3 regions of the Pseudomonas sp. Tri1 genome follow, and region 1 is predicted to be linked to each of the others. Evidence: predicted binding sites of a transcription regulator. Region 1 holds the regulator's gene; each other region holds the start of a gene.

Region 1 (3,577 bases):
GCTGTTGACCGCATCCAGCGCTTCGAGCACCACGTCCATCAGTTCCGAATCAACGCGGCGCTCACCCTTGCGCAGGATGTCGAACACGTTTTCGGCAATGTGGCAGCACTCCACCAGCTCATTGAGCTGGAGGAAGCCGGCGCCTCCTTTTACAGTGTGGAAACCGCGAAAAATTGCATTGAGCAAGTCTGCATCATCGGGTCGACTTTCCAGCTCGACCAGTTGCTCAGACAGTTGCTCTAGAATCTCGCCGGCCTCAACCAGGAAATCCTGAAGGATCTCTTCATCGGCGCCGAAGCTCATTAATGGCTGCTCCTAAAACAGGGCTAAAACTCAGAATCCAAGGCTGGACAGCAAATCGTCCACATCGTCCTGACCGGACATAACGTCTTCTCTTTTATCGGCATGAATCTGCGGACCTTCACCCTGCGAGAGATGTTTTTGTGGATCTTTTTCAGCAAGCATCGCTTCACGGTCGTGTTCGATGCCGGCAAAGCGGTCGACCTGGCTGGCCATCAACACCAGTTTGAGCAAATTGCTTTCTACTTCGGTGACCAATTGGGTTACGCGCTTGATCACTTGACCGGTCAGGTCCTGATAGTCCTGAGCCAGCAGAATGTCGTTGAGATTGCTTGCCACCGCGCGGTTCTCGGTGCTGCTGCGCGTCAGGAAACCGTCGACCCGACGGGCCAGCTCCCGAAACTCTTCAGCCCCTACTTCGCGGCGCATGAACCGACCCCAGTCGGTGCTCAAGGCCTGGGCTTCGTCGCTCAGGCCATTGACCAGCGGCGTTGCGCTTTCCACCAGGTCCATGGTGCGGTTGGCCGCAGCTTCGGTCAGCTTGACCACATAACCCAGACGCTCGGTGGCATCGGTGATCTGCGAGACTTCCTCGGCCTGCGGCATATTCGGGTCGATCTGGAAATTGACAATCGCGCTGTGCAGTTCACGCGTGAGCTTGCCCACTTCCTGATACAGACCACGGTCACGGGTCTGGTTGAGCTCATGGATCATTTGAACCGCATCGCCAAAGCGGCCTTTTTCAAGGCTGTCGACCAGTTCGCGGGCATGTTTTTTCAGGGTCGATTCGAAGTCGCCCATTGAAGATTCGTTGTCCATAGCTCCCCCGTGGCGCCGTTAACCGATGCGTTCGAAGATTTTTTCGATCTTCTCTTTCAACGCCTGGGCCGTGAAGGGTTTGACCACATAGCCGTTCACACCGGCCTGGGCCGCTTCGATGATCTGCTCGCGCTTGGCTTCGGCAGTTACCATCAGCACCGGAAGGTGCTTGAGTTTTTCGTCGGCGCGCACATGGCGCAGCAAGTCGATACCGGTCATGCCGGGCATGTTCCAGTCAGTCACCAGAAAGTCGATGCTCCCGCTGTTGAGAACCGGAATGGCAGTGGTGCCATCGTCGGCCTCGACCGTGTTGGTGAACCCAAGGTCACGCAACAGGTTTTTTATGATCCGCCGCATCGTTGAGAAGTCATCAACGATGAGGATTTTCATGTTCTTGTCCAATTCGACCTCCAAGCAGTCTTAAACGTGTCCAGCACCTGAACGCGCCATTTCAATCAATCCGGCACAACACTCGACAACGGCCTGGAGCCCCACGGATGGAGACTGGTGCGACGTATGCCAGACCAACCCCGTTCGCAGTGCTCCCACACAGCTGTCAGCGCGCTCGCCACTCCCCCAAACGCCCCCGCAAACGGGCCGCGCACTGGCTGTGTAACTGGCTGACCCGCGATTCGCTGACCCCCAGGACCTCACCGATTTCCTTGAGGTTCAGCTCTTCGTCGTAGTACAGCGCCAAGACCAGTCGCTCACGCTCCGGCAAATTGGCAATCGCATCCGCCAGCGCGCTCTGGAAACGCTCATCTTCCAGGTCACGCGACGGCTCCATGTGAGCACTCGCGTTATCCTCGTGCAGCCCTTCGTGTTCGCCGTCCTGCAACAGGTCATCGAAACTGAACAGGCGACTGCCCAAGGTATCGTTCAAAATCCCGTAATAATCGTCGAGACTCAACTGGAGTTCGGCCGCAACCTCGTGATCTTTAGCGTCACGCCCGGTTTTAGCTTCAATAGCGCGGATCGCGTCACTGACCATGCGGGTATTGCGGTGCACCGAACGCGGCGCCCAATCGCCCTTGCGGACTTCATCGAGCATCGCCCCACGAATGCGGATACCGGCATACGTCTCGAAACTGGCGCCCTTGCTCGCGTCGTATTTGTTCGACACTTCGAGCAGGCCGATCATGCCCGCCTGGATCAAGTCCTCGACCTGGACACTGGCCGGCAACCGCGCCAGCAAGTGATAGGCGATGCGCTTGACCAGGGGTGCATAACGCTCAATCAATTCATATTGGGCGTCCCGTGCCGATTTTTTGTAGAGATGGTTGTAACCGCTGGCTGTCATAACACGGGCCCTGCTGTTTGTTGCACGAGACGCTCGACGAAAAACTCCAGATGCCCACGAGGGTTGGCCGGCAGTGGCCAGGTATCCACCTTCTGGGCGATAGCCTTGAACGCCAGCGCGCATTTGGAACGGGGAAAGGCTTCATAAACGGCACGTTGTTTCTGGACGGCCTTGCGTACGCTTTCGTCGTAGGGCACAGCGCCGACATATTGTAGGGCGACGTCCAGGAAACGATCCGTGACCTTTGTCAACTTGGCGAACAGGTTGCGCCCTTCCTGCGGACTCTGGGCCATGTTGGCCAGGACGCGGAAGCGGTTCATGCCGTAGTCGCGGTTCAATAGTTTGATCAGGGCATAGGCGTCGGTGATGGAGGTCGGTTCGTCGCAGACCACCAGCAACACTTCCTGGGCCGCGCGCACGAAACTGACGACGGAGTCACCGATACCGGCAGCGGTGTCGATCACCAGCACATCGAGGTTGTCACCGATGTCGCTGAATGCCTGGATCAGGCCCGCGTGCTGGGCCGGGGTCAGGTGAACCATGCTCTGGGTGCCGGAGGCAGCCGGTACGATACGAATCCCGCCCGGTCCCTGCAGCAGCACGTCGCGCAGTTCACAGCGGCCCTCTATCACGTCCGCCAGCGTGCGCTTGGGGGTTAGCCCCAGCAGCACATCGACGTTCGCCAGGCCCAGGTCGGCGTCCAGCAGCATGACCCGTCGGCCAAGCTCTGCCAGAGCCAGGGACAAGTTCACTGACACGTTAGTCTTCCCGACGCCACCTTTGCCGCCGGTCACCGCGATCACCTGTACGGGATGCATGCTGCCCATGTTCGTTCTTTACCTTGTCTTACTTAGACGGAGGCCACATTACTGGCTGCGCGTTCACATTCGGAACAATGCATGGCAGACCATCGATGTAGGTACAAAAAATATTCATGATTACCTCAGCCGACCTGCTTGGTCGGGCTGTGGTAGATGTCAGCGAACATATCAGCCATGGCTTCTTCGCTGGGTTCTTCCTGCATTTGCACACTCACGGCACGACTGACCAATTGATGACGGCGCGGCAGATGCAAATCATCCGGGATCCGCGGCCCGTCGGTCAGGTAGGCCACCGGTAGCTCATGACCGATCGCCAGGCTCAACACCTCGCCCAGGC
Region 2 (3,577 bases), 2.0 Mb from region 1:
ACTGAAACCGATGTTGATCAGCGGCAGGCCTGGCAGGGCCGCGCCCATGACGTCCAGTTTGCCGGGAATGGTCAGGTGCATCTGATAAAACCGCATGCCACCCACCCATGGAAAATGCGGATTGGCCAGCAACATCCCGCGCCCGTTGAACGAACGTTCACTGCCGATGGCCAGCGCATTGCTGCCGCGTTCCAGGGCAAAACGCTGCTGACGGGTTGCCGCTGCGGCAAAACTCGCAGCCGGCCCCGCAGTGACGGCCGTCGCCTGGGGCGGTTGCGCGCCGGCCAGGGCTTCGGCGAACTGGCCGACCCCGCCTTCCACCAGCAGACGACGAGTCAACTTGACCAGGTCCAACGCCGTGATGGGGCGCACCCACTCGCTCGCGCATTGCTCGGGCAGGCCTTTGGCCTTGCGCTCGACCAGGGCGCGGTTGTAGCCCGCCACATAGCCTTCAATCAATTGCTGCACTTCAGGCGTCTGGGTTTGCCAGAAACCGGACACCGCTTGCGGCGTGTTCAGCCAACTGAAAAACACATCGCTGACGCGGTTCTCCCGCTGCTCGACCGTAAGCTGTTCAGGCCCGAAATAGCGCGAGCGCTGGCCGTTGACCGTGACGATTTCATTGGCCAGCAGACAAAGATTATCCTGGGCGTACGCATAGCCAATGCCGTAACCCAGCCCGCGCTCATTCTGAGCCTGGATATGCGGCACGCCAAAACGAGTGCGAGCGATCTCGGCACTGGCCTGGCCTGCATCGCCTTGAGCGCTGGCAACCGGGTTGAGCCCCAGGCTAATCGCCCAAAACACGCCTGCGAGGCCACGCCTCGATAACTGACCGGACATTCTTGCGTTCACTCCCAAGCAAAACTTCAGAACCAGGCCGGCGACCGGTGCGACAGCGAAAACATCCGCATGGCCCGCCTGGACAATCACATCCCCCCTGCCGAAGCGGAATGTGCCCTTCCTGAAAACGAACCCGATGAAAAAAAATTAATGACTTTTCAGCGGGTTTCCTGCGCCGGATGAAAACCCCAGACATTTTTTTCACCTCAGGGCCCTCATTATTGGTCGCCCTCGTTCGTCCTATTACAGGAGAGTACTTGTGACCTTTTCTGAACAGGCTGGTAAGGAGTTTTTGCATGCATGACAGGCAACTGCCAATGGAAGGTAAGCCACAGTCGAGCGGCGTCTCGATGACAACCACGAACAACCTGTTCGGCGGTCCAGCGGAGCGTGTCGGCAATGAGCACATCAGGCGCCTGCTCAAGAGCTACGGGCTCAGGACCAGCCTGATTCGCCTCAAAGTCATCGACTCACTGCTCAAGGCCGCCGAGGAGAACCGCTGCCTGGGCGTGCGGGGCGTGCACAGTCAACTGCTGGGGCTGGACATTCCTTTGTCCTTCCTCAGCGTGCGCGAAGTACTCAAGCGCTTGTGCAGCGAGGGGGTCGTCACCTTCAATCCCGACAAGAGCTACTGCCTGGACCCCAAGGCCATGGCCGTACTCGAGGCAGGGGAGTGACGCCGATGATCAGGGCTTGACCTTGCGCCGCATCACGCCATTGATCACCACCACGATGATCGCTACGGCAATGGCGACGTACTGAAACAGCTGCTCGCTGATCATGCCTCTGTTTTGCATCCACGACAGTCCCAGCATGATTGCCAGGACGACGAGGACGATCAGGATCGAATATTTCAAACGTTGCGAATGAGTCATTGCCAATTTCCCGAATGTATCCGTTCTGTATCCGCCTGCTTGCCAGGCTCATACCTTGTTTTGGGGATAAGCGGCAGCAAACGGGGTCCCATGGTACAGCCGAAGGAGCGTTTTCGCGCAACCACGGTGTTTAATCATGAGGATTTATTTATGTTTCGTCGCCTGACCCTGTTGCTTCCCCTGCTGTCCATCCTGACCTTGAGTGGCTGTCTCTTTTTTCCTCACGACCGTGGTCATGGCGACCATGATCGTCGCGGCGGCCCCGGTCCTGGTCCTGGCTTCGACCAGCATCGTTAAGCGCGCTTGCCAACCCACAGGCCGCTGCGGTTCGACAATGAGGTGAGCCTGGCGGCTTGATGTAGCGAGGCATGTGGCACTCAAGCTCTATCGTAACAGGCCGATAAAAACAGAATCTCCCATCGTTCCTGCTCCGAACGACGCCTACGTGCAAGGACTCTCCACATGCCCGCATTCCGCACCATTCAGGCCCGCTACACGCTATTCCTGGTCATCTTCATGTTGGTGCTGTCAATTCTGACGGTGGTGGGCATCAGCTATCTGGTCGCACCCAAACTACGCCAGACCGAGGAACAAGTGGTGCTTAACCGCATCGCCGAAGTCGCCGAACAGATCAAGGGCGAACTGAACAAAGTACAGGCGCAGCAACGCAGCATCACCCAGACCATCCCATTGCTCGACAGCGATGCCATCGACAAAGTGCTACCCGGACTTGTCGATCAATATGGCGAGTTGAAAGTCTTCGGCGGCGGGATCTGGCCGTTGCCCAACCAGCGCGCCGAGGGCCGCAACAAATTCAGCACATTCTGGCACCGCGATGCATCCGGCAAACTGGTGGTCAACACCTTCTGGAACAGCGACGCCGCGCCAAACTATTACGAACAGCCCTGGCACAAGGGCGGGATGGCCACCCCAGCCGGCAAATGCGCCTGGGCCGCAGCGTATAAAGATGACGCCAGCGCCGAACCCCGTACCAACTGCGCCATGTCCATCCAGAAAAACGGCGTGCCTTACGGCGTTTCCACCATCGACGTGACCCTGGGTTTCTTCAACGAGCTGGTGGCGCGCAAGGAAGCGGACCTGAGCGCTGAAATGCTGATTGTCGAAGCAGACGGCAAGATCATCAGCAACAGCTCGCGCATCAACGGCCCGATCGTGCTCAAGAATATCAGCGAACTGGCGGCCACCTCGCCCTTCGCCGCTCAGGTCAAGGCTGGCCTGGCCAACCGTGACCAGCCACTGCAACGGGTCGAGTTCGACAACAAGGGCGAAGCCAGCACGTTTTTCATGCGCCCTATCGAAGGTTCGCCGTGGTTCCTGGCCACCGCCCTGCCTACCCGCCTGATCACCGCCCAGCGCGACGATGTCCTGAGCACCCTGAGCCTGCTGCAAATTCCGATGGTGATTCTGCTGGTATTGATGCAGTTGTACGCGATCCGTCAGTTGACCAACCGCATGAAGATCCTCAAAGGCAACATCGACGCGTTGTCCACCGGCGATGCCGACTTGACCCGGCGCATCACCATCCGTGCCGAGGACGAGCTGGGGGCTATCGGCCACTCCGTCAACCGCTTTATCGCTTACCTGCAAGACATGATCAGCGAAGTCACCCAGGCCACCGGCGCCATGGCGTCGAGCCTGGATAACCTGCAGCGGACCTCGGCCCACACCAGCGAAATCCTGATGCGCCACGCCTCGGAAACCGACCAGACCGTGACCGCCATCACTGAAATGAGCTCCACGGCAGAAAGCGTCGCACATAATGCCGCCGAAACCGCAGCGTTCACTCAGCGCGCGAACGAACACGCTGATCGCTCTCGGGTGGTGGTCGGCGAGGCATC
Region 3 (3,577 bases), 1.7 Mb from region 1:
GCGGTGGGTCAGTTGGCAGTGATGTTGGCTGTGCCACCGCCATCGCGAGCAAGCTCGCTCCCACACTGAGCTGAAGTGAACCCAAGATCCAGGCTCACCACCCATCCCCTGTGGAGACAGAGGTGGGCGCGAACCCAGGTCCACCGCCAATCCCCTCTGGAGGCAGAGGTGGACGCCACCGCCAATCCCCTGTGGGAGCGAGCTTGCTCGCGATGGCGGTGGCTCAGCTTGCGGTGATGTCGACTGAGGCCTCAGATCTTGAAGCTGTCCACCAACTGCTTCAACCGATTGGCCTGCTGCGACAACGCATCGCAATCCTTCAGGGTTTCGTTGAGGTTGGCCACGCTTTGCTGGTTCAACAGGTTGATGTGGCTGACGTCCATGTTGAGGGTTTCCACCACAGCGGTCTGTTCTTCGGTCGCGGCGGCCACCGACTGGTTCATGCCGTCGATCTCACCGATTCGCTGCGTCACGCTGACCAGCCGCAGACCGGCCTGGTTGGCCACCTCCACACTTTCTTCACTGGAGGCCTGACTCGCGTTCATCGTGGTCACCGCTTCACGGGAACCGACCTGCAGCGAGGTGATCATCTTGTGGATTTCTTCCGCCGACTCCTGGGTGCGATGCGCCAGGTTGCGCACTTCGTCGGCCACCACCGCAAAACCACGTCCGGCTTCACCGGCCCGGGCCGCTTCGATAGCCGCGTTCAAGGCCAACAGGTTGGTTTGCTGGGAAATGCCCTTGATCACATCCAGGATGTGCCCGATGTTGTCGGTGCTGGCGTTCAGGGTTTCGATCTGAGTGCACGAGAGGCTGATTTTCTGCGACAACTCGGTCATCGCGTGAATGGTTTTTTCCACCACCTGACGACCATCATCGGCCTGCTCGCTGGCACCGCTGGCATGTTGCGAGGCATCGGCGGCATTGCGGGCGATTTCCTGGGTCGCGGCGCCCAACTGGTTGATGGCCGCAGCCACGCTATTGGTGCGAGCACTCTGTTCATCCGAGCCGATGAGCGAGGCGTTCGACGACGTCATCACCCGCTGGGACAAATCATGCACCTGCCGTGTGGCGGAAGACACTTCGGAGATCGAAGCGTGAATCCGCTCCACGAACTGGTTGAACGAACCACCCAACACCGCGAATTCATCCTTGCCCTGCACGACCAGACGCCGGGTCAGGTCGCCTTCGCCCTGGGCGATGTCCTGCATGGCGCGCCCCATGGTGGTCAATGGACGCATCAATACTTGGATCAACATGCTCAGCAGTAACGCGATGGCCGCTACCGCGACAAACATCGCAATCAACGCAGACGTACGGAACTGGCTCAACGGTGCGTAGGCTTTTTCCTTGTCGATCGACAGGCCGATGTACCACTCGGCGTTCGGCAAGCCAGTGACCGGGGTAAACGAAAGAATACGGTCCTTCCCGTTCAGCTCAACTTCCTGAGTCCCTTTGCCGATGCGCACCGGCGTACCAGGGTAGATGTCCTTGAGGTTCTTCATCACCTGGTCCTTGTCCGGGCTGACGATCACCTGCCCGTCGCCGCTGATCAGGAACGCATGACCGATACCGCCGAAATCCACCGAGTTGATGATTTTCACCAGGGTTTCCAGGCTCAGGTCGCCGCCCACCACGCCGAGCAGTTCGCCGTTGTGCTTCACCGGCAAAGCGATAGTCACCACCAGGCCGCCGACCGCCGCCAGGTAGGGCGGGGTCAGCATGGTTTTGTCGACGCTGACGGCCTGTTTGTACCAAGGACGTTGGCGCGGATCGTAGCCGTCGGGCATTTTTGCGTCAGGGCGTTGGGTGAAGACGCCGTTGGTCTGGCCCACGTAAGTGAACTGGAAATTCGACGTCAGTGCCGGCTGATCGACAAGCCCCGGCAAGTCGGCACCGGCACCTTGATGCGCGATGTTCTGCGCCAGGTTTTCCAGCACCAGGATCCGGCCACTCATCCAGTTCTGGACGCTGCTGGCCGTCAAGTCACCGGATTGCTCGATGGATGACTCGAGGCTGCGGCCGATGGTATTGCGCTGCAAATAGTCGTTGTAGAGCGTAAAGAGGGCAAAAGCCAGAACCACGACACCGGAGGCGGCAAGAAGGATTTTGTGGCTGAACTTTAGATTCATTTAGTTAGGCTTCTTATGCAGGGAGTGGGGGTGCATTCCGGTTGCAACATTTCATGTAAAAGCGCGAGCAGGCTTTTGACCCGCTCCACTTTGGTGCACGCATACCAATCTGTCGGCACGCCGTTGGAAAAAATTAGGGTTTTATGATGTTGGCCGACGAGAGGAGAAGATTAGACGCTTCCATGGGATGCGTTGGAATGCAGCCGGGAGGCCTGAGGGACTGCCCAAGGGCGAACGAAGCGTGGCCGCCGAGGTGAGTGGCCGGTTGCAACAATCTGTGGCGAGGGCTTGCTCCCTCGCCACAGGATTCAGATTTGGTTGAAATATCGGGGCTTGCCGAAGAGCTTTTTCAATAGCCGTCTCAAACCCGTACCGTATTCACCTCTTCCGTCACCGGCCCTTTCTCGCCCACAAACCGATTGGCCCGCCCAAACGTCCCAAAATCATTGAACCGCACGCCCATCTCGCGCATCACTTTGTGGGCCACCGGCACCGTGAGTTGGCGGATGTAGAACGGTTCCTTCACCACGAAATGATGGACCCCGTGGCTGCTGCCGAAGTTGAAGCAGAACGCCTGCAACGGCCACAGCCACCACGGGTTGAGCACCTGGGTCTGCTGGATGACGTTGCCCGGCTCGATGTCGCCGTAGTAGTGCATGTTCGAACTGATGAAGTGCAGGCAAAAAGTCCGCAGCACGTTCGGGCCGATGATCACCACTGCGGCGATGTCGATCACCTGCATCGTCGCCAGCGTAGTCGTCGACCAGTCAATCGACGTGCCCAGCAGGCTGGCGACACCGTTGGCCCCATGAAAACCGAGGAACACATACCAGGCGCCCCAGTGCAGCAGCGCCAGCGGGAAGTACACTTTCAGCGTGCGCTTGAGGATGCTGCGCTTGTGCGCCCAGGTCTTGGCCCGCAGCAGGCGGATGAAAGCCGACATCACGTTGTCGCCGACCATCAGCAACCGCGCCAGCCCCCAAGGCTCGCCGTTTGTGATGGCGCGCTCCTCCATATCGGCCTCGCTGCCGGAGACCTTGTGATGGTTGAGGTGCAGGTGGCGGCGGATCCATGGGTTGATGGTGCTGGGTCGTGCCAGCCACACCAGCCCCATCATCAGGTTGTGAGGCAGGCGCTGCTTGCGAAAGTACATGCTGTGGATCAGGTCATGCTCCAGCTCGTGGGTCAGTGAGGCGAAAAAAGCGTTGAGCAGCAGGCACGCCCACCCGGCCAGATGGCCATTGATGTAGAGCAGCGCCGAACCGATCATCCCGGCCAGGGCGAACGCCAGGATGCCCGCACCCAGTGCATCCTGGTGGCGCAAAATCGGGTAGCGCTGACGCAATTGCTCGCCCCGGGCCAGGACCACTTGGCGAATATGGGCGGCTCGCTGTTGTGCATTCAATCGTTCGGGGCTTGCGCAAGTGCCTTGCATGGCTTACATC

Evidence for each region. The regulator FliA, encoded in region 1, starts transcription of late flagellar genes. The targets are predictions, from matches to a motif close to CTAAAGTTTNNNNNNNNNNNGCCGNTAA.
Region 2: J9870_RS16145 (methyl-accepting chemotaxis protein) is a predicted target of FliA. The motif match lies at 2,095-2,122, and genes of this name have one in related genera.
Region 3: J9870_RS00820 (methyl-accepting chemotaxis protein) is a predicted target of FliA. The motif match lies at 2,242-2,269, and genes of this name have one in related genera.

The regions. Positions count from the first base shown of each region.
Region 1 covers NZ_CP072913.1:1,824,197-1,827,773, reverse strand. Annotated here, with positions in the region: gene J9870_RS08110 (chemotaxis protein CheA) at 1-303, opposite strand, end outside; gene J9870_RS08105 (protein phosphatase CheZ) at 334-1,119, opposite strand; gene J9870_RS08100 (chemotaxis response regulator CheY) at 1,138-1,509, opposite strand; gene fliA (RNA polymerase sigma factor FliA) at 1,676-2,419, opposite strand; gene fleN (flagellar synthesis regulator FleN) at 2,416-3,246, opposite strand; gene flhF (flagellar biosynthesis protein FlhF) at 3,363-3,577, opposite strand, start outside.
Region 2 covers NZ_CP072913.1:3,792,810-3,796,386, forward strand. Annotated here, with positions in the region: gene J9870_RS16125 (acylase) at 1-843, opposite strand, end outside; gene J9870_RS16130 (fe2+ zn2+ uptake regulation protein) at 1,140-1,520, shown strand; gene J9870_RS16135 (hypothetical protein) at 1,530-1,718, opposite strand; gene J9870_RS16140 (hypothetical protein) at 1,869-2,015, shown strand; gene J9870_RS16145 (methyl-accepting chemotaxis protein) at 2,181-3,577, shown strand, end outside.
Region 3 covers NZ_CP072913.1:172,086-175,662, reverse strand. Annotated here, with positions in the region: gene J9870_RS00820 (methyl-accepting chemotaxis protein) at 252-2,132, opposite strand; gene J9870_RS00815 (fatty acid desaturase) at 2,494-3,567, opposite strand.